3 regions of the Streptomyces sp. TAA040 genome follow, and region 2 is predicted to be linked to each of the others. Evidence: riboswitches for the same ligand, from Rfam matches in the RefSeq annotation. Region 2 holds a riboswitch; each other region holds the start of a gene.
The links. A riboswitch is a leader RNA that binds a small molecule or an ion and turns the genes downstream of it on or off. The one in region 2 is predicted to bind cyclic di-AMP.
Positions count from the first base shown of each region.

Region 1: linked by a shared signal. The riboswitch ahead of H300_RS0106030 (NlpC/P60 family protein) and the one ahead of H300_RS0104065 (transglycosylase family protein) in region 2 are both predicted to bind cyclic di-AMP.
Region 3: linked by a shared signal. The riboswitch ahead of H300_RS0118430 (M23 family metallopeptidase) and the one ahead of H300_RS0104065 (transglycosylase family protein) in region 2 are both predicted to bind cyclic di-AMP.

Region 1 covers NZ_AUKR01000006.1:68,797-76,186, reverse strand. Annotated here, with positions in the region: gene H300_RS29805 (M23 family metallopeptidase) at 1-458, shown strand, start outside; gene pcrA (DNA helicase PcrA) at 1,174-3,672, opposite strand; gene H300_RS0106040 (DUF1707 and DUF2154 domain-containing protein) at 3,792-4,433, shown strand; cyclic di-AMP (ydaO/yuaA leader) riboswitch at 4,674-4,824, shown strand; gene H300_RS0106030 (NlpC/P60 family protein) at 4,831-6,021, shown strand; gene H300_RS0106025 (hypothetical protein) at 6,074-6,427, opposite strand; gene H300_RS0106020 (C40 family peptidase) at 6,620-7,390, shown strand, end outside.
Region 2 covers NZ_AUKR01000005.1:21,644-29,033, forward strand. Annotated here, with positions in the region: gene H300_RS0104050 (FAD-dependent oxidoreductase) at 1-77, shown strand, start outside; gene nirB (nitrite reductase large subunit NirB) at 80-2,716, shown strand; gene nirD (nitrite reductase small subunit NirD) at 2,860-3,198, shown strand; cyclic di-AMP (ydaO/yuaA leader) riboswitch at 3,709-3,887, shown strand; gene H300_RS0104065 (transglycosylase family protein) at 3,891-5,168, shown strand; gene ppdK (pyruvate, phosphate dikinase) at 5,381-7,390, opposite strand, start outside.
Region 3 covers NZ_AUKR01000024.1:15,623-23,012, forward strand. Annotated here, with positions in the region: gene H300_RS27705 (PrsW family intramembrane metalloprotease) at 1-1,158, shown strand, start outside; gene H300_RS31570 (SRA domain-containing endonuclease) at 1,267-2,163, shown strand; gene H300_RS0118420 (PPOX class F420-dependent oxidoreductase) at 2,209-2,634, shown strand; gene H300_RS0118430 (M23 family metallopeptidase) at 3,441-4,475, opposite strand; cyclic di-AMP (ydaO/yuaA leader) riboswitch at 4,487-4,629, opposite strand; gene H300_RS27710 (PP2C family protein-serine/threonine phosphatase) at 4,950-6,074, opposite strand; gene H300_RS0118440 (chaplin) at 6,591-6,845, shown strand; gene H300_RS27715 (ATP-binding protein) at 7,238-7,390, opposite strand, start outside.

The sequences.
Region 1 (7,390 bases), on a different contig from region 2:
AGCGCCAGGAGGAGGAGCGCAAGCGCAAGGAGGCCGAGGCCGCCCGTGCCGAGGCCATGCGTCCCAAGTTCGCCCTCCCGGTCGCGCAGCACGGGCTGAGCGCCTACTACGGTCAGGCGGGCGTCAACTGGATGTCGATGCACACCGGCATCGACTTCCCCGTCAGTTACGGCACTCCGGTGCTGGCTGCCACCGACGGCACGGTGAGCACCAAGTGGGACCTCGCGTACGGCAACATGGCCGTGGTCACGGCCGCCGACGGCACCGAGACCTGGTACTGCCACCTCAGCAGCACCAAGATCAGGAGCGGTCCGGTGAAGGCCGGCGACACGATCGCCTACTCCGGCAACTCGGGCAACTCGACCGGCCCCCACCTGCACTTCGAGGTGCGGCCGGGCGGCGGTTCGGCGGTCGATCCGCTGGCCTGGTTCCGCGGCAAGGGGCTCGACCCGACGTAGGCCCGGCGCAGGCCGCCACCTCCGGGCATCCACGGCGCCGCTGGTCGGAACGTTTCCGACCAGCGGCGCCGTCGTCCGTGGCACCCGGCCCGCTCGCCTCCCGAGGAGGAGGACAGGCCCTGTCCTCTTGCTCCGTCATCGTGGCACCAGCCGCGAGGGAGCACCGCTCCCGGGCACGGCAACCGCCTGCGGAGCGTGGACGGTCGGCGATGCCCACATCGCGTCGAAGCAGGGAGCAGGCCATGGCCGTCACGCCCACCACTCATCTGAACTTCCGGGGGACCGCCCGCGAGGTACTGGACTTCTGCCGGTCCGTCTTCGGCGGGCAGCACCCTCGCGGTCACCTACGGGGACGCGGGCGCGTGCAGGACGGCAGCGAGGCGGACCGGGTGACGTGGGTCGGGGCCGCCGGCGACAACGGCTTCAAGGTGATGACCTCTGACGTGCCCGCGCACCTGCCCTGCCCCGGGACCGCGGCCAGAACCCGTCCTTCGTCTCCGTGCGCGGCGACGACGCCGGGGAGTCCGCGCCCTGTGGAGCGGGCCGGCCGGGGACTCGACCGTGGTGCGGGCGCCGGAGCCCGCGCAGTGGACACCGCTGTACGGCATGCTCACCGACCGTTTCGGCGTCACCTGGGTCCTCGACGTCAGCGCTCCGCACGGCGGCTGATCCGGCACGGCGGTGCGGCCGGCACACCGGCCGCACCGCCGTCCGGTCAGAGCTTCTCGACGGGGGCGTAGCGCAGCAGCAGGCGCTTGGGTTTCGGATCACCGAAGTCGATGGTCGCCTCGGCGCTGTCCCCGCCGCCGTTGACCCCGACGACGGTGCCCAGGCCGAAGGTGTCGTGGGTGACCCGGTCGCCGACCGCGAGTGCCACCACCGGGCGCTCCCTGACCCGCCGGGTGGCGAAGCCGCCGCTCCCCCGCCGGCCGGCGGGGGCGGCGAGCCCTCCGGCCCTCGCCGCGGCGGGGCCGCCCCCCGCCGCGCTGCCCGTCCGCCGCCAGTCGAGGTACTCCGGCGGGATCTCCTCCAGGAACCGGGAGGCCGGGTTGTAGGCCGGCTGTCCCCATGCGCTGCGCAGGGTCGAGCGGCTCAGGTACAGCCGCTCCCGCGCCCGGGTGATGCCGACGTAGGCGAGCCGGCGCTCCTCCTCCAGCTCCTTCGGCTGGCCCAGCGCCCTCATGTGCGGGAACACGCCGTCCTCCATGCCGGTGAGGAAGACGACCGGGAACTCCAGGCCCTTGGCCGTGTGCAGCGTCATCAGAGTGATGACGCCGGTGTTCTCGGCCTCGCCGTCGTCCTCGTCGGGGATCTGGTCGGAGTCGGCCACGAGGGCGACCTGCTCCAGGAAGTCGGAGAGGGTGCCCGGGTCGTCCTCCCCGCGCTCCTGCTCGAACTCCAGCGCCACCGCGGCGAGTTCCTGGAGGTTCTCCACCCTGGTCTCGTCCTGCGGGTCGGTGGACGCCTGCAACTCGGCCAGGTAGCCGGTGCGTTCGAGTACGGCTTCCAGCACGGTGGCCGGACCGGCACCGGACTCGGCGACCGTGCGCAGCTCCTCCATGAGAGTGTTGAACCGCTTGACCGCGTTGGCCGAGCGGGACGCCATCCCGTAGGCCTCGTCGACGCGGCGGAGCGCGTCCGGGAAGGTCGTCCGCTCGCGCAGCGCCAGGGCGTCCAGCATCGCCTCGGCCCGGTCGCCGATGCCGCGCTTGGGGACGTTCAGGATGCGCCGCAGCGGAACGGAGTCCTCCGGGTTGGCGAGCACCCGCAGGTACGCCAGGACGTCGCGGACCTCCCTGCGCTCGTAGAAGCGCACCCCGCCGACGACCTTGTACGGCAGGCCGACCCGGATGAAGATCTCCTCGAAGACCCGGGACTGGGCGTTGGTGCGGTAGAAGACCGCGACGTCCCCCGCCCTGGCGTCCCCCGCGTCCGTCAGCCGGTCGATCTCCTCGGCGACGAACTGGGCCTCGTCGTGCTCGGTGTCGGCGACGTAGCCGGTGATCCGGGGGCCGGCCCCGGCCTCCGTCCACAGGTTCTTGGGCCGCCGGTTCTCATTCCGCTCGATCACGGAGTTGGCCGCGCCGAGGATCGTCTGGGTGGAGCGGTAGTTCTGCTCCAGCAGGATGGTGGTGGCGTCCGGGTAGTCCTCCTCGAAACGGAGGATGTTGCGAATGGTGGCGCCGCGGAAGGCGTAGATGCTCTGGTCCGCGTCGCCCACCACGCACAGCTCGGCGCGCTCCGGCCCGGCGGGCGCCTCGCCCTGACCGTCGTCCGCCGAGGCGGGTCCCACTGCTCGGCCCGTCCCCACCAGCTCCCTGACCAGGGTGTACTGGGCGTGGTTGGTGTCCTGGTACTCGTCGACCAGGACGTGCCGGAAGCGCCGGCGGTAGTGCTCGGCGACGTCGTCGAACGCCTGGAGCAGGTGGACGGTCGTCATGATGATGTCGTCGAAGTCCAGCGCGTTGGCCTCGCGCAGCCGTGCCTGGTACAGGGTGTACGCCTCGGCCAGCGTCTTCTCGAAGCCGTCCGCCGCGGTGGCGGCGAAGTCCTCCTCGTCGACGAGTTCGTTCTTGAGGTTCGAGACCTTCGCGCTGAACGCCTTCGGCGGGAACCGCTTGGGGTCGAGTGCCAGGTCGCGGCAGACGAGCGCCATCAGCCGGCGCGAGTCGGCCCCGTCGTAGATGGAGAACGAGGAGGTGAAGCCGAGCCGCTTGCTCTCCCGGCGCAGGATCCGCACGCAGGCGCTGTGGAAGGTGGAGACCCACATCGACTGGGCGCGCGGACCGACCAGCTCGGCCACCCGCTCCTTCATCTCGCCGGCCGCCTTGTTGGTGAAGGTGATGGCGAGCACCTGGCCGGGGTGCACTCCCCTGGCCCCCAGCAGGTACGCGATGCGGTGGGTGAGCACCCGGGTCTTGCCCGAGCCCGCCCCCGCGACGATCAGCAGCGGCCCGCCGCTGTGCACGACCGCGGCGCCCTGCTGCTCGTTCAGACCGGCCAGCAGCTCCTCCGGGTCCGTGACCGTCCGTGGAGCGCCGCCCCGGTGGAACGCGTCCCGGGGGCCGCCGGGACCGGCGAACGAGCCCGCGAACAGGCCGTCCGGCACCTCCTCCGGCTGCGGCGCGGCGGGGTGCTCGGGGTCCGGCGGCGGAGCCTCGCCCGCGGGGGGCTCCAGGTCGGCCAGGAAGCTGTCGTCGAAGAGGCTGCTCATCGCTGCCGAGTCTAAGGGCTCCCTCCGTCACCCCCGGGGCGAGCACCGGGTCCGCCGCCCCGGCACGCAGCGGTCTGCGGCTCTGTCCGGGGCCGCGGGCACCTCCTAGACTTGGCGGCATGACTGATCCCTCCGGAGCGACCGCGCCAGGACCCGGCCACGACCCCGAACTGCGGGCTTCGCACGCGGACCGGGAAGCGGTGGCCGAGACGCTGCGGGAGGCCGCCGGCGACGGCCGGATCGGCATCGACGAGCTGGAGGACCGGCTGGAGCGGGCATTCGGGGCGAAGACCTACGGCGAGCTGGAACCGCTGACCGCGGACCTGCCGACCACCGCCGGCGCCCCCGAGCCGCGCGCCGGTGAGCCGATGGTGCTCAAGGCCGGGGCCGGGGACATCACGCAGACCGGTTACTGGGTGGTGCCGTCCCGGATCACCGCCACCTCGCGGATGGGGGACGTCCGGATCGACTTCTCCCAGGCCGAGTGCCGGCAGCGCGAGGTCCACCTGGAGATCAACGCGGCGATGGGCAACGTGACGATCGTCGTGCCCCCGGGGTGGTCGGTCCGCCCCCACGGCATGCGGGTCAGCATCGGCTCGGTCCGCAACCGGGTCTCCGAGCCACCCGTCCCCGGTGCCCCGACACTGGAGCTGAGCGGGCGCACCGCGATGGGCGACGTGCGGATCCGCTACCCCAACCGCTGGGAGCAGTGGAAGCGGCAGAAGCAGCAGGAATGGCTGGCGCGGGAGCAGCAGGGCTGACGGGCGCGGGGGCCGCCCCGCCCCCGGTGCGGCGGGGCGGCCCCACATCCGCCCGGTGCGGCGCCGCCTCCTGCCCACCCGGGCCGGAGCCGATCACGGCAGGTCACCGAGCGGACGCGGAGCCGCGCGGATAACGAATCGGTTTCGGACATAGCGCGCACCCGTCTTCCCAAGAGCACCGTGTCGTGGCTACGGTGCTGCCTCAGGCGGCCCGGAGACCGTCGGCGACAGTGCCGGCACGGGCGGCCTCCGCCGAGTCCGGCATCCGCCGGAGCCGGGGACCCACCCGTGCACTTCCGGGGTGAATCGGGGCCCGCGCAGGGACCCGTAGGGCAGCCTTCCGACGCCCGAACCCGACAGCTAACCCGGTAGGCGGCCCACGGAAGGAGTTGCCGTCTTGGCGACACACCGCAAGCCGCGTGTCCCTGTGCGGCAGTCGGCCGCGCTGCGCGGAGGAACGGTGGGCGCGACCGCCGCCGCGCTCGCCTCCGTCACGCTGCTCTCGCAGAGCGCCGTCGCGGCACCCGGCGACGGCGGCCCCTCACTGGAGGAGACGCAGGAGAAGGTCGACGAGCTGCACCGGCAGGCGGGCGCCGCGACCCAGAAGTACAACGCGGCGAAGGAGAAGGCCGAGAAGCAGCGCAAGAAGTCAGACCGGCTGCTGGACGAGGTCGCCGAGCGGACCGAACGGCTGAACGACGCCCGGCGCAAGCTGGGCGGTTTCGCCGCCGCCCAGTACCGCAACGGCGGTATGTCGGAGACGGCCACCCTGCTGCTCTCCGCGGACCCGCAGGGCTACTTCCAGCAGACGCACGTGATGGAGCGGCTCACCGGTCAGCAGAAGCAGGCGGTCGGCGACTTCCAGGAGGAGCAGCGCGAGGCGGGCAACAAGCGCGACGAGGCGACGAAGAACCTCACCGAGCTGAACCGGGCCCAGACGAAGCTGGCCGAGGAGAAGAAGTCCGTCCAGGGCAAGCTCGCGGAGGCCCGCACCCTGCTGTCCGAGCTGACCGAGGAGGAGAAGGCCAGGCTGGCGGCCATCGAGCGGGAGAAGCAGCGCGAGGCCCAGGAGAAGGCACGCGCCGCGGAGCGCAAGGCGGCTGCCGAGCGGAAGGCCGCCGCCGAGGCCGCTGCCGAGCGGGAGACCGCCGCTCCGGCGTCCGGGGGCGGGCAGCCGGCCTCGCAGGAGCAGACGGCGGGCACCGGGGGGGCGGACGGATCGCAGGACACGGCCGGCAGCGGGAGGGCCTCGCAGGTACTGGCCTTCGCGAAGCGCGAGCTGGGCAAGCCCTACGTCTGGGGTGCCGCCGGCCCGAACTCGTACGACTGCTCGGGCTTCACCCAGGCGGCCTGGCGGGCGGCCGGGGTCGAGCTGCCGCGCACCACCTACGACCAGGTCGACATCGGCACGCGGGTCGCCAAGTCGCAGTTGCAGCCGGGCGACCTGGTGTTCTTCTACCCGGACGTGACCCATGTGGGCATCTATGTCGGCGGCGGCCAGATGATCCACGCCTCCAAGCCGGGCGACGACGTGAAGTACGAGTCGATCGACTACATGCCCTTCCACAGCGCGGTGCGGCCGGCCTGACGCCGGGCGGGGTCGGCCGCCCGGACCCTCGTGGGGCGGGGCCGGGCGGGCGTCACACCCACATGGTGGCGAGGAAGACGTTGAGGCAGGTCAGCGCGCCCACGGCGGCCATCGTGCCGGCGGGCACCCGCTGCTCGTCGCGCTTGACGTAGACGAGCACCAGGATCACCACCAGCACCGCGAGCTTGACAGCGACCTTGACGTGGTTCACGTCGTTGTCGGCGAGCTGGTTGAAGCCGACCAGGGCGAGGCCCGTCAGGAGCATGGTGGAGGCGCCGTGCAGCATGCCCGGCGTCAGCCGGGCCTCGCCCGCGCTCATCGCCTTCATCTGGAGGAGGAAGCCGCCGAGGAGTGCCGCGATGCCGATGATGTGCAGCCCGACAAAGAAATTGATGAGTACGTCCATGACGCGGAGCGTATCGGGGTATTAGCACACCGCAAGAGTCAGACCCGCCCCGTTCGCCACCCCGAACACAGCACAGCACCGGATGCTCCGAAATGTGCCCGGGGCACCCGGTTCCGACCACTTCGCGATCGACAGCGAAAAATACAGGTCACCGTCCGCTCACGGGGCCGATACGGCCTAGCGTCGCCGTCCATGGCAGCACATCGCAAGCCCCGCAACTCCGGCTTCCGCACTTCTCGTTGGGCCGGCCTGGCCCTGGTGGGCGCGGCGACCGCGACCGCGACCGGCTCCGGCGGTGCCGCGCACGCCGACCCGCAACCGGCCGGGGAGAAGGCCGACGTCCAGCGCATGGTGGACCGGCTCCACCACGAGGCCGAGCAGGCGACGGAGAAGTACAACGGCGCCACCGAGCGCGCCGAGCAGGCGGAGAAGAAGCTGGACGGACTGCGCGACGAGGCGTCCCGGCAGACGGCGCGCGTCAACCGCACGCGCAACGCGCTCGGTTCCCACGCGACCGCGCAGTACCGGCAGGGCGGCGCGATCGGCCCCACCGTGCAACTGGCGCTCTCCTCCGCGCCGGAGGAGTTCCTCCGGCGGGCCGCGACCGCGGACCGCGCCGGCTCCCAGCAGGCGCGCACCCTGGACCGCCTGCACAACCGGCTGCGCACCGTGCGGCAGCTGCGCAGCCAGGCCGCCGACCGCACCGAGACGCTCCGGGAGGCCCGGTCCACGGCCGAGGACCACAAGCGCACCGTGCGCAAGAAGCTCGCCGCGGCGGATCGGCTGCTGGACCGGCTCACGGCGGCCGAGCGGGCCGAGGTACTGGCCGGGGACGGGCACGGCGGTGAGGAGCGCGAGCAGGTGGACGCGGCCCCGGTGGCGGCCGCCGGACGGGCCGCGCGCGCCCTGACGTACGCCAGGAACGCACTCGGCAAGCCCTACGTCTGGGGCGCCACCGGGCCG
Region 2 (7,390 bases):
CCCGCGCCTGGGAGGGCGACGAGGCACTTCCCGCCGCTCCGCTGCTCCACCTGCTCACCGACAACGGAGGCTTCTGACAATGTCCACGAAACCCACCGGTACTCCGGTGATCGCAGTCGTCGGTCACGGCATGGTCGGCCAGCGCTTCCTGGAGTCTCTCGCCGCCCACGGGGTGCCCCGGCACGCCGAGGTGGTGGTGCTCGCCGAGGAATCGCGTCCCGCCTACGACCGGGTGCGGCTGACCTCGTACTTCTCCGGCACCTCGGTGGACGAGCTGTCCCTGGTCGCCGAGGGCTTCCTGGCAGGGAACGGCATCGAGCTGCGGCTGGACGACCCGGTCGAGCGCGTCGACCGCGCCGCGCGGACCGCCACCACCCGGTCGGGACACGAGGTGCGCTACGACGCCCTGGTGCTGGCGACCGGTTCGGCACCGTTCGTGCCGCCGATGCCGGGCGCGGACAGTACCGGCTGCTTCGTCTACCGCACGGTGGACGACCTGCTCGCCATCGAGCGCTATGCGCGGCGGGCACGCCGCGGCATCGTCGTCGGGGGCGGGCTGCTGGGCCTGGAGGCGGCCGGCGCGCTCCAGGGTCTCGGTGTGGAGACGCACATCGTCGAGTTCAACGAGCGGCTGATGGCCCTCCAGGTGGACCGGGGCGGCGGGGCCGCGCTGCGGCGCACCATCGAGGACCTCGGCCTCCGGGTCCGCACCGGGGTGGGCGGCCGCGAGATCACCGCCGGCGAGGACGGCCGCGTCGTCTCGATGACCCTCTCCGACGACGCGGTCCTGGACACCGACCTGGTGGTGTTCTCCGCCGGTGTCCGACCGCGGGACGCCCTCGCCCGGGAGTGCGGGCTGCCGGTGGGCGAACGCGGCGGCGTCGTCGTCGACAAGCGGTGCCGGACGGAGGACCCGGCGGTGTACGCGATCGGCGAGTGCGCGCGCGCTGCGGACGGCACCGTCTACGGCCTGGTCGCGCCCGGGTACGAGATGGCCGAGGTGGTGGCGGCGGACCTGGCCGAGGCGCTGCTGCCCGCGGTCGACCGCCCGGTTCCGGCCGGTGCGGGCGGGTTCACCGGGGCCGACACCTCGACGAAGCTCAAGCTGCTCGGGGTGGACGTGGCGTCCTTCGGTGACGCCCACGGCACCGCGGCCGACTCGTTGGACGTGGTGTACGCCGACTCCCGCGCGGGGATCTACAAGAAGCTGGTGATGGCGCGCGACGGGCGGCTGCTGGGCGGCGTACTGGTCGGGGACGCCGAGACGTACGGGGTGCTGCGGCCGCTGACCGGAAGCGTCCCCCCGGTGCCGGCGGAGTCCCTGGTGCTGCCGGCCGGGGCCGGGGCGCCCGCGGCGCTGGGCCCGTCGGCGCTGCCGGACGAGGCGGTGATCTGCACCTGCCACCACGTCACCAAGGGCGCGATCAGGGAGGCGGTGGACGGGCGGGGCTGCGCCTCGGTGGCCGAGGTGAGGAAGTGCACGGGGGCGGGCACCGGCTGCGGCAGCTGCGTCAAGGTGCTGGGCAAGCTGGTGGACGAGTCGCTGGAGGCCCGCGGGGTCGTCGTGGACAAGGGGCTGTGCGGCTGCTTCCCGCTGACCCGCCAGGAGCTCTACGAGGTGGTGCTGTCACTGCGGATCACCTCCTTCCGGGAGCTGCTGGACCGGCACGGCAGGCCGGAGGCGGCCGGGGGCGAGGGCTGCGAGGTGTGCAAGCCGACGGTGGCCTCGGTGCTCGCCTCCCTGGCCCCCGCGATCGGCGCGGAGGGGTACGTGCTCGCCGGGGAGCAGGCGGCGCTCCAGGACACCAACGACCACTTCCTGGCGAATCTCCAGCGCAACGGCTCGTACTCGGTCGTGCCCCGGGTCCCGGGCGGTGAGATCACACCGGAGGGACTGATCGTGATCGGCGAGGTCGCCCGTGAGTTCGGGCTCTACACGAAGATCACCGGTGGTCAGCGCATCGACCTGTTCGGGGCCCGGGTGGACCAGTTGCCTGCGATCTGGGGAAGGCTGGTGGACGCGGGCTTCGAGTCCGGGCACGCCTACGGCAAGGCGCTGCGGACGGTGAAGTCCTGCGTGGGGCAGACCTGGTGCCGGTACGGGGTGCAGGACTCGGTGCGGATGGCGATCGGTCTGGAGCTGCGCTACCGGGGCCTGCGGGCGCCGCACAAGCTGAAGTCGGCGGTCTCCGGCTGCCAGCGGGAGTGCGCGGAGGCGCAGAGCAAGGACTTCGGAGTCATTGCCACCGCCAACGGCTGGAACCTCTACGTCGGCGGCAACGGGGGCGCCACTCCGCGGCACGCCGACCTGCTCGCCCAGGACCTCTCGGACGCCGGGCTGGTCCGGCTGATAGACCGCTTCCTGATGTTCTACATCCGCACCGCGGAACGGCTGGAACGCACCTCGGTGTGGCTGGAGCGCATCGAGGGCGGCCTCGGCCACGTCCGGGAGGTGGTGGTGGACGACGCCTTGGGCATCTGCGCCGAGCTGGAGGCGCTGATGGCCTCGCACGTCTCAGACTACCGGGACGAATGGGCTGAAACCCTCGCCGACCCGGAGAAGCTCCGCCGCTTCGTCTCCTTCGTCAACGCTCCCGGCACACCCGACCCCTCGGTGCGGTTCGTCGGCGAGCGCGAGCAGGTCAAACCCGATCTGACCCTGCTGGCGGGGCCGGAGATCCCCGTCCGCCGCCTCGAAGGGAGCGCCACCCGATGAGCCCGACCCGCCCTTCCCCCGTCACGGCCGCCGAACCCGCCGACTCTCCCCCGTGCCCGCTCCCGAGCGGCGGACCGCACCCGAACACCGGGGCGTCCACCGACGCCGGGGCGCACCCGGCCGACGGCGGGACGGCCGCCCGGATCGAGGTGCGGGCCGGGGACTCCTGGCATCCGGTCTGCGCTCCCGGCGACCTGGTGCCGGGCCGCGGAGTCGCGGCACTGCTCCCGGACGGGCGGCAGATCGCCGTCTTCACCGACCGCAGCGGCGGCGTCCACGCGGTGGACAACCGGGATCCGTTCACCGGTGCGTACGTGCTCTCGCGCGGACTACTCGGGTCCGCGGCGGGCCGGCCGTTCGTGGCCTCCCCGCTGCTCAAGCAGCGCTTCGACCTGGCGACGGGCCGCTGCCTGGACGACGACTCGGTCATCGTCCGCACCCATCCGGCCCGCCTGACCGGCACCGGCGAGCCGCCGCCCTGAGCACCGGCGAATCGCGTCCCGCCGCCCGTCGGGATGGCGGGACGCGACCGATTCATCCAGCAACGTCGCGTCACAAAAGCCCCTCAAAGTCACCTCGCACCCAAAACGGACAAGCGGTGTGGCAGTCAAGAGGTGGGTGATTTCGGAACCTGACACCCTCTCAGCTTCCACGGGTCGGGAATGCACCGATATAAGGAAGCACGAGACGGTTCGGGTGACCGGACTCACAGGACCGCGCCCCCGTACAATTGCACCTCGTCGGCCACTTCTCGCCTCAGCGTCAATTCCCCTGCTCAGTGCGGTTTTTATGTGCACATGCAAGCCCGCACGTCCGTGACGTCGGAAATGATCGATCTCACAGCGCGCCGAAAATGCTCCCATGCGACCCCCGGAGCGGCTGAGCAAAACCTGGTTTCGCTTGTCCCGGCCAAATCGTTGTGATTACCGTTCATCCCGCCACCGCATCCCGTGCGGAGGTCCCACGCCGGTCACGCCGAATCCTGCCGCCGGTAGAGGGAAACGACTGCATCAGGCCGGCAGGAGCGGGGGAACCAAGGTAAGTGCCGGACCGCGGAGCACGCGGGTCGGCTAGGGGTGAAGCCATGCGCCACCGGATCACGGTGGGGGATGGCCGGGCAGCTCCAGCCCGAATCCGACAGCTCACCTCGCAGGCGCAGGAGAGGACTCAACCCATGTCTCGTGGTCGCCACCGTCGTCCGCGCAAACCCCTGATGTCCCGTCAGGTCTCCAAGGTCTCGCTCGCCCTCACCGCGGGCGGTGCCGGTATCGCTGCTCCGCTGATCACCGCGGGTTCCGCGAACGCGGCCCCGGTCTCCGTGTGGGACAAGGTCGCCGAGTGCGAGAGCACCGGCAACTGGTCGATCAACACCGGAAACGGCTTCTACGGCGGTCTCCAGTTCCAGCAGTCGAGCTGGGCGGCTGCCGGCGGCACGCAGTACGCACCGCGCGCCGACCTCGCCACGAAGGACCAGCAGATAGCCGCCGCCGAGAAGCTCCTGGAGATGCAGGGCCCGGGCGCCTGGCCGGTCTGCGGCCCGCGTGCCGGCCTGAGCCAGGACAGCGGCACGCCGGACATCGCCCCGGACGGCGCGCAGAACAACGCCTCCGAGTCCGGCGCGAAGACCGAGCAGCAGTCGGAGCAGGCCGCGCAGCCGAAGAAGTCCGAGCCGCAGGCCGCCGAGCAGAAGAAGGCCGCGGCCGCGAAGTCGGAGGGCTCGCACGACTACACCGTCGCCAGCGGCGACACCCTCCACAACATCGCGGTCGCGGAGCACGTGCGGGGCGGCTGGCAGACCGTCTACGAGCAGAACCGCGAGACAGTCGGCAGCGACCCGGACCTGATCTTCCCCGGCCAGCGGCTCAGCCTGGACGGCAGCGGCGGTACGTCGGACGCCCCCGCCGAGAAGTCGAGTGCTCCCGCCGAGCAGCCGAAGCAGCAGTCGGCCGAGAAGCAGGAGCCGAAGCAGGAGAAGCCCGAGCCGAAGCCGGAACCCGTGGAGGAGCAGAGCCAGGAGCCCGCTGCTCCGGCCGAGGCCGCCACCACCGGCGGGTTCACCGCGCCGGTGGACGGTGCGCCCAGCACCGCCTACCGCGCATCGGGCGGAAGCTGGTCGAGCGGTTACCACACCGGAGTGGACTTCTCCGTCGGCACCGGCACCTCGGTCCGTTCGGTCGGCACCGGCACTGTGGTCTCCGCGGGCTGGGGCGGCGCCTACGGCAACGAGGTCGTCGTCAAGCACGCGGACGGGCGCTACAGCCAGTACGCCCACCTCTCCTCGCTCTCCGTCTCCGCCGGCCAGAGCGTCGGCGCCGGCGACCAGCTCGGCCTGTCGGGCTCGACCGGCAACAGCACCGGCCCGCACCTGCACTTCGAGGTCCGCACGGGCCCGTCGTACGGCTCGGACATCGACCCGCTGGCCTACCTGCGCGACAACGGCGTCTCCCTCTGAGCGACGCTCCCCCAAGGGGACGAGAGACCGGCCGTGCCCCTCACGAGGGGCACGGCCGGTTCTTCCGTCCGCCGGTGCGCCTCCGCCCGGCGGAGTCGGGAGGGGCGGCGGGGCCTCCGCACAAGGTCTCCCACCGTCCCCCTCCCGGGGACCGGGGCCACCGCCGCAGTGAGGGTCAGGGCGCGGCGGCGACCCCGGAGGTCGCGGTCGTGTCAGCGGCTGTCGCTCCCGGTGCTCCGTGCCGCGGCCCGGCCGGCTTCCAGCCGGGCGACCGGGATCCGGAAGGGAGAACAGGAGACGTAGTCCAGGCCGACCTCGTGGAAGAAGTGCACCGACTCGGGGTCGCCGCCGTGCTCCCCGCAGACCCCGAGCTTCAGCTCCGGCCGAGTGGCCCGCCCCGCCTCCGCCGCGTCCCGGACCAGCTTGCCCACCCCGTCCAGGTCGATCGTCTCGAAGGGGGAGACGCCGAAGATGCCCTTCTCCAGGTAGGCGGTGAAGAAGCTGGCCTCGACGTCGTCCCGACTGAACCCCCACACCGTCTGGGTCAGGTCGTTGGTGCCGAAGGAGAAGAAGTCGGCGGACTCGGCGATCTGGCCCGCGGTGAGCGCCGCCCGGGGCAGCTCGATCATGGTGCCGAGGGTGAGACCCAGCTCCACCCCGTAGGCCGCCTCCACCTCGGCGATCACCCGCTCCGCGTCGTCCCGGACGATCTCCAGCTCCTGGACGGTGCCGACCAGCGGGATCATGATCTCCGCCCGCGGGTCGGCCTTGGCACCCTTGCGTTCGGCGGCGGCCTCGGCGATCGCCCGCACCTGCATGCTGAACAGCCCGGGCACGACCAGCCCGAGGCGTACCCCGCGCAGCCCGAGCATCGGGTTCTGCTCGTGCAGCCGGTGGACGGCCTGGAGGAGCCGGAGGTCGTTCTCGTTGGCGTCCCGTCGGGACTCGGCCAGCGCGACCCGTACCGACAGCTCGGTGATGTCCGGCAGGAACTCGTGCAGCGGCGGGTCGAGCAGCCGCACCGTCACCGGCAGCCCGTCCATGGACTCGAAGAGCTCCTTGAAGTCGCCCTTCTGGAGGGGCAACAGCGCACCGAGGGCGGACTCCCGCTCGGCGTCGGTGTCCGCGAGGATGAGGTGCTCCACCAGTTCCCGGCGCTCGCCGAGGAACATGTGCTCGGTCCGGCACAGCCCGATGCCCTGGGCGCCGAAGCGCCGGGCCCTGGCCGCGTCCTCCGCGTTGTCGGCGTTCGCCCGCACCCGCAGCCGGCGCATCCGGTCGGCGTAGGCCATCATCCGGTGCACCGACTGCACGAGTTCGCCGGCGTCGTCGGCCCCGGCGTGCATCCGGCCCTCGAAGTACTCGACCACGGGTGAGGGGACGACCGGGACCTCGCCACGGTAGACCTTGCCGGTGGAGCCGTCGATGGAGACCACGTCCCCCTCGTCGACGACCACCGTGCCCCTGCCGTCCGGGTGCGGGGCCGTGAGCCGGCGGCGCTTGGTGTCCACCTCCAGGTCCTCGGCGCCGCAGACGCAGGTCTTGCCCATCCCGCGGGCCACCACGGCGGCGTGCGAGGTCTTGCCTCCCCGCGAGGTGAGGATGCCCTCGGCGGCGATCATGCCGTCCAGGTCGTCCGGGTTGGTCTCCCGGCGGATCAGGATGACCTTCTCCCCGGAGCGGGACCACTTGATCGCCGTGTACGAGTCGAAGACCGCCTTGCCGACGGCCGCGCCGGGCGAGGCCGCGATGCCCCGGCCGAGCTGCTCGGGCCGCTCGCCGCCGGCCGCGTCGAAGCGCGGGAACATGAGCTGGGCGAGCTGGGCGCCGTTCACCCGTTGCAGGGCCTCCGCCTCGTCGATCAGCCCCTGGTCGACGAGTTGGGTGGCGATCCGGAAGGCGGCGGCGGCGGTGCGCTTGCCGACCCGGGTCTGGAGCATCCAGAGCGTGCCCCGCTCGATGGTGAACTCGATGTCGCACAGGTCCCGGTAGTGCGTCTCCAGCGTCTCCATGATCTGCATCAGCCGCTCGTAGGACGCCCTGTCCAGCGTCTCCAGCGCGGCCAGGGGGACGGTGTTCCTGATGCCCGCCACGACGTCCTCGCCCTGGGCGTTCTGGAGGTAGTCGCCGTACACCCCCTGCTGGCCGCTCGCCGGGTCCCGGGTGAACGCGACCCCGGTGCCCGAGTCGGGGCCGAGGTTGCCGAAGACCATGGAGCAGAC
Region 3 (7,390 bases), on a different contig from region 2:
TGGCGCGTCCTGGCCTTCGCCTTCGCCTGGGGCGCCTGCACGGCGACCCTGGTCGCCATCGTGGCCAACACCTTCGCCACCGAGTGGCTGGCCGCCTCGGTGATCGCCGACGGCGATGTCGGCCTGGTGGGCGCCACCGTGGTCGCCCCCGTGGTCGAGGAGCTCGCCAAGGCGGCGGCGATGCTGCTGCTGTTCCGCTACCGGCACCGGGCGTTCGAGGGGGTGGTGGCCGGGATCGTCCTCGCCGGGGTGATCGCCACCGGGTTCGCCTTCACCGAGAACATCCTCTACCTGGGCACCGCCTACGACGAGGACCAGACGCTCGACCCGTCCGGCTTCGCCAGCACGACCGTGACGACCTTCGTCATCCGCATCGTGATGTCGCCCTTCGCGCACCCGCTCTTCACCGTGATGACCGGGATCGCCTTCGGGGTGGCGGCCACCCTCCCCCGGCACCGCCGGGTCCTGCGCGCGGGCCTCCCCCTGCTCGGCCTGCTCACCTCGATCGCCCTGCATGCCCTCTGGAACGGCTCCGCCTCCCTGGGCGGTCTGCTCTTCCTGGCCGTCTACGCGCTGTTCATGCTGCCCGTCCTGGCCACACTCGTCTGGCTGGCGGTGTGGTCCCGGCAACGCGACCTGCGCACCGTCCGTGCCGTGCTCCCCGCCTACGCCGCCCAGGGCTGGATGGCCCCCACCGAGCCCCTCGTCCTGGGGTCCATGCGGGCCCGTGCGACGGCCCGCGACCTCGCCCGGCGCGCGCACGGCAGCAGGGGCACACGTCAGGCCTCCGAGTACCACGCGGCCGCGACCTCGCTCGCACTCCTGCGCGCCCGCGCCGAACGCGGCACCCCGGGGTCCGACTTCGCCGCCCGCGAGCAGGAGCTCCTCCGCCACCTCCTGGACCGCCGCCCGATCGCCGGTCCGGCCACCGCCGCCGCCGTCACCTGCCTCCCGCTGCCGGCCCAGTGGATCGCCCAGCACGGCCGCCCGCTCCCACCACCGGCCCCCTTCGCCGCTCCACTCTCCGCACCCCCCGGCCCGGGCCGCCTGCCGTGCCCCCGCACCGGCCCCGCCGACGCCACTCCCGTGGCACCACCCCCTCCGCCGCCCGGCCCCCACTCGCCCGGGGAGCCGTGGAGATGCTCCGGAGACGCCTGAACCGCAAGCGCGGCAGGCCACGGTCACCCACGACAGGCCGCGCTCCTATCGATGTGCCCACACATTGCGTACCCTTCCGTGCACACCGGTTCAAACGGAGGGGGACTCGTGGACGAATTCTTGAGTGGAATCCCAGTTCGAAGGTCACGCATTCACGACAAGCTGGGCGGAAATCGACAGTCGGGTATTTCCCCTAACAATACCACGGGGAAAATCTTCCTCTTCAGCACCCCCCACAAAGGTCGCGTCAACGGATACACAGACGGATGGGGGCCTGACGGGTTTTATTATTACAGCGGCGAAGGACGACAGGGTGACCAAGGAATAAAGAAAGGAAATAGATCCGTACTTCACCACGCGGAAGAGGGCGTGACACTACACCTCTTCAAATCTGTGGAAAGTGGCGTGGTGCAGCATGTCGGGGAGTTCGCCGTACACAAGAGCGCCCCGTACTACTGGACCGATGCCCTAGACATGGACGGGGAAATGCGGAGTATGATCGTATTCCGCCTCGTCCCCGTCCACGAGACCCTTCCACGTGAACCCCCTTCAGCGCAGCCACCCAGCACTAAGCCCAAAGTAACAGATGTCCCCGTGGAGCAGAACAAGACCGAATTTGCACATTCTTACAGGCAGACGCAAGGGCACACTACGAGAAGGCGCGAAGCCGAACTTGTCGTGCACTACCGACGACACCTTGAAGGATTGGGGCACGAGGTAACGCGCAAGAAGATTCTACCGGCGGGAGAAATCGTTCCTCTTTACACTGACCTACACGATGTCACCGCAAATGTACTGATCGAGGCAAAAGGAAGCACCAACCGAGAATCTGTAAGAACGGCCATCGGGCAACTCTTCGATTACCGTCGTTATATAGCTTCCGACCCTACGCTCTCGTTGCTGCTGCCGGAACGTCCGCGTCCCGACTTGCTAGACCTGTGCGCCTCAGTCGATACCACTGTGGTGTGGCGCTCAGGGCAAGGATTTGACCGGGCGACCGCATAGCATGCTTCTCCTCTTTCCGTTGAGATGACGTGGGAGGTCATCGGTATGTCGGAGAAAGCCCTGCTGGCTCTCCTGCCTCAGCACGCCCTCGGTGTGCTCGCCACCTTGCGGAGCTGCGGCCGGCCGCAGCTGTCGAACATCAACTACGCCTACTCGGCTTCCGAACAGTGCGTCAGGATCTCCACCACCGCGGACCGGGCCAAGCTGAAGAACCTGAGGCGCGACCCGCGGGCGAGTCTGCACGTGACGGCCGCTGACGGATGGGCCTGGACGGTCGTCGAGGGCACTGCCGAGGTGACGGCACCCGCAGCAGGCCCGGACGACGACGTCACCGAGGAGTTGGTGGCGGTCTACCGGGCCCTCCGGGGGGAGCACCCGGACTGGGACGAGTACCGTGCGGCCATGGTCGCCGACCGCCGCCTGGTGGTACGTCTCCCGGTGGGGCGGGTGTATGGACAACCGCGCCGATGATGCCCGCCCCCGCGGACCGGTCGCTGAGGAAGCTCGGGGTTCGGGGTGGTGCCGCTCTCGGCGGCGGCCGGTCCCGGGCAGCAGGAATCGTGGGAGGACGGAGACGCGCTCGCCTGTGTGACCACGCACGGCGTGCTGGCCTGTGTGGACGGGACGCCGCGGCGGGCGGCTCCACAGCGCGGGTTGCTCTCCGGGCTGCTCTCCGGGCTGCTGGCCGAGTCTCCGCGACCGCGCCGGCTACTCGGGCGCAGTCCGGAGAGCTTGCTGGCCCGGGTGCCGGGGGGGGGATCTGGAGCCGGCGAGGCGTGGCACGGGGGAGTTCGGTGCGGCGGGGGATACGGCCGGAGGCCGCTTTCGACCGGTTCCTCGTCGCCGGGTGACGCCCCGCCGTCCCGGTTGCACCGAGGCGGCCACGCCCTGCCGGGCATGGGGCGGCGTACCGGGCGGGCGGGCCGGCCGGCCCGCCCGTCCGGCGGTTGCCGGCGGACGCGGGCGGCCGGGGGTCCGACGGCCCCGGTGTCGGGGGGGGGTGCACCGGGGCCGTCGGAGCGGTACGCCGCCGCCCCTCCCCTCCTGTGCCGGAGCGGAAGCTCCGGCTGGTGCGGGGCGGCGACGGGGTTCGGGCGGCCCGCGAACGGGCGTGCAGGGTGGACGCGTGCGCGGCGTCGCGGTCGCGGGTGGCCGCCGTCCCGGACGAGGCTCCGGCAGACGGGGGCGCCGGCCGCTGACGGGCCGTCAGCCCCCGCCCCGGCGCCGTACGGACGGGGCGGTCACGGCGGTCACCGCTGCGGCGGTCGCGCCGCGGGTCAGACGGAGAGTCCCTTCCCGCGGAGCCAGGCGAGCGGGTCGACGGCGTCCCCACCGCCGGGCCGGACCTCCACGTGCAGGTGCGGACCGGAGGAGTTGCCGGTGGAGCCCACGCGGCCGATGACGTCGCCTGTGGTGACGCTGCCGCTGGTCTTGGTCATGGAGGAGAGGTGGCAGTACCAGATCTCGGTGCCGTCCGAGAGCTCCAGGACGATGCGGTACCCGTAGGAACCGGCCCAGCCGGCTTCCTTGATGGTGCCGCTGTGCACTGCCTTGACGGGCGTGCCGTTCGGGGCGGCGAAGTCCTGGCCGGTGTGGTTGCTGGACCACATCGAACCGGCCTCGCCGTATCCGGAGGTGAGCTGGTACGACGCGAGCGGGAGGCTGAAGCTGGCGGCGAGCTTGCGGAGGCGTTCCTCCTCCGCCTTCCGCTTCTGCTCCTCCTCCGCCTTGCGCTTCTCCTCCTCCTCCGCCTTGCGCTCCGCTTCGGCCGTCGCGGCAGCCTCGTCGGCGGCCTTGCTCGCGGCTGCCGCGGACGCCGCGTCGCGAACCTGCTGGTCGGCGGCCTCCTGCTGCTGGTCGGCCTGCTGGAGGATGCGGGCCCGGAGCGCCTCGCCCGCGTCGGTCTGCCCGGCGTCGGTGGCGGTGGCGGTCAGGCCGGCCTGGGTGAGCGGCGCGGCGACGGTGGTCGTCCCGACGTCCTCGGTGTCGGAGACGAGCCCGCCCACGCCCGGGAGATCGGCGGCGTCGGGGAGGCTGTCGGTGAAGGTGGAGAGGTCCGGCATCGAGACCGGGGACTTGGGCTTGTCCTGGGCGGTCGCCATGCCGCCCGCACCGATGGCGGCGACCATGCCGACGCCGAGGACGGTGCCGCTGCGGGCCATCCCGCGCTGCTTGGCGACGCGGTGCCGACCACGGACGGGGCGGATGGACTCTTCGGTGGGATTCCACTCGTCCCAGGTGTCGCCGACGGAGGGACCGTAGGCCGCGATATCGACCGGCGGTGCCTCGGTGGCAGGCCTGCTTGACGCCACGGGGGCGCTCTCCTTTCCTTCCTTCTGGCCTACCGGGTTAGCTGACGGGTTCGGAGCAGGAAGGTCTCCTACCGGTGGCATCGTGACGATGCCGACGGATTCACCCCAAAGTAATGGTTCCCCGGTTCCTTTGGTGCAGTGGTGATGACTGGTGACGCACTGTCTGGATTCGGCCAAGGCGCACGGTGCCGTCTCTTGCGACGGCAGTGACGACCGCGCTGCGTTATCGAACGTTAATAGACCCGGGTCCCAGATTCCAAGTCTTCGCGGAAACAAGACTGTCAAACGGCAGAACATTCAGTGATCTTCAGCCGTCAATCGGTCATAACGGGCGGGTCGACGTAACGCACGCGGAGGAGATCTTCGCCAAGTCGTTATGCGGAGGGGTCAAGATCCCTCACCCGGAGTGACCGGAAGGTGGGTTCACGACGGGTGGATGACGGGCGGGACGCGGCAGCCCGGACGGCTGGCCGGTCAGCGGTGGCGGACGACGGCGAGCAGCGCCATGTCGTCGTCGGCCCGGCCGCCCGTGTGGGCGGCGACGTCGGTCACGAGTTCCTCCAGCAGTGCCTGGGGCCGGTGCGTGTGCCACGCCTCCGCACGGATGCGGGGCACGAGCTGGTAAAAGGCGCCCGCGGCGTCCCGGGCCTCGCTGAGCCCGTCGGTGTGCAGGAGCAGGGTGGAGCCGACGGGGAAGTCGAACACCTCCGGCCCACGCGACCGGCCGAGCCGTTCCGGGACCAGGCACGCGAGCCCGAGCGGCAGTGCCGGCTCGTCCGGGTCGAGCACGCGGACCTCGCCGTCCGCGCACAGGAGCACCGGTGGAGGATGTCCCCGGTTCACGACCCGCAGCACGCCCCCCGAGGTGATCTCTGCCAGTACGGCGGTGGCGAACCCCTCGAAGGACTCCGGGCCCGGTTCGCCCGGGTCGCGCCGGCGCTCCTCCTCGCGCACGAGCGCCCGGTCCAGCCGGTCCGCGACCCCTCCGAGTTCGCTCTCCTGCTCGGCGGCCTCCCGGAACGCGCCGATCACCACGCCCACCGCCTCCACCGCGCCCAGCCCCTTGCCCCGGACGTCGCCCAGGATCAGCCGGGCTCCAAACGGTGTCTGCTGGGCGGCGTAGAGGTCGCCGCCGATGCGGGCGTCGGCGTGCGCGGCCTGGTAGCGGGCCGCGATCTCCAACCGGTCCATCCGTTCCGGCGGTGCCGGCAGGACGGCCAGTTGGGCCACCTCGGCGACCCCCCGGGCGGAGGCCAACTGCTCGGTGCCGCGCCGCAGCACCCGGTTGATGCCCAGGGCGATCGCGGCGACGGTCGTCATCGTGACGGCCTGGCTGATGTCGCGCGCCCAGCCACCGTCGTCCTGGCCGACGATCAGCAGCATCAGGACCAGCGTCGCCGTCAACCCGGTCAGTGCGGTGCCGCGGCGGGAGTACAGCGGTGCGGCGATCAGGGGGGCGGCGGTGAAGAGGGCGGTGAAGGTGACCTCGGGCGGTGTGGCCAGCTGGATGACAGCCCCGAGGACGATCAGGGCAGCGGGCAGGGATCGCGCGGCGCGGCCGGTGTCCGTGTGCGCCGCATGGCGCCCTGAACTGTGCACACCTCCAAGCTTCGGCCCGGCCCCGGCGGTCGGCTACTCGGCACTGTCCATTCGCGGCCCGGCGGCAGCTCGCGGGTGCGGCGCAGGCCGGTCGACGGGAACGGCACAGTCGGGCGCCGGGGTGGCTCAGGTGGGCGCCGGCGGCAGGGCGGCGGGCCCCCGGTGCAGGAGGGGGCGCCGGGTCGGCGGCCTGGTGCGCGACTACCGGTGGGGGCCCGGCCCCTCGTCGTCCACCCCCGCGCTGTCCCATGCCCGGCACTGGCCCACACCGGGGGTGCCGCCCACTCCCGGGGACCGCCTCAGTCCCGGCGCTGCCCTGCGCCCAGGGCCGTCAAGACGTCAATCAGCCGCACGCACGGTCCTTCGTGCAGGTGAAACATCGGTGCAGGACCCGTCCCGGAGGCTTCAACCGCCGAAGTTCAACGGGGGGCCGGGTTTCTCCGGCCCCCCGGAACGGCCGTCCTGCTCCGGCTGGACAGCCGTGCCCCGGGTTCCCCTGACGAAAAGGATCGACTGATGATGCGTACGGCCAAGACCGTCGCCCTGGCCGCGGCCACCGGTATCGCCCTGATGAGCGGCGGCGCCGCCGCCGCCGACAGCGGCGCCCAGGGTGCGGCCATCGGCTCGCCCGGCGTGCTCTCCGGCAACCTGGTCCAGGTGCCGGTGCATGTGCCCGTGAACGCCTGCGGCAACAGCGTGAACGTGATCGGGCTGCTCAACCCGGCCATCGGCAACACCTGCGCGAACGTCGGCGGCCACCAGGGCTGGTGACTCGCGTCCCCGCGGCCCGGGCAGCCGGGCGCCGTCCCCCCGGGCGGCGACGGCGGCACGCGTCCGCAGCTGAGCGGGTGACGGGCCGGTCCCGCTGAGGCGGGGCAGCCCGACGGCGGGTCCGGCCCGGCCGGTGCAGGTCACCGCGCCGGGCCGGACCTGTGTCCGGGGCCGGGGAGTGCTGCCGGTAGCCGCCCCCGCCTCGGCCCCCGGCCACGACTTGGTGGTGCGCCCGCCGGGGCGCGGGGCGAGGGTACGGGGATACGGGACGACGGGGTACCAGGCGGCCCGCTCACTGTCGGCCGGGGGCCGCGTACCTCATGCAGACCCACCTGGAGCGGGCACGCGGCGGGAGCGGGCACGCGGCGGGCGGCGCTGCCGGCCCGGCCCGGTCAGTAGTGGAGCGCGGCGTGCACGTGCTTGCCGCCGGGGCCGGACTCGGTCACCACCGAGCGGCACAGGGCGTGCACGATCTCCAGCCCGTGCCCTCCGACACGCTGGGCGTCCGGCCGCAGCCGCAGCGGCAGCTCGGGGTTGGCGTCCCA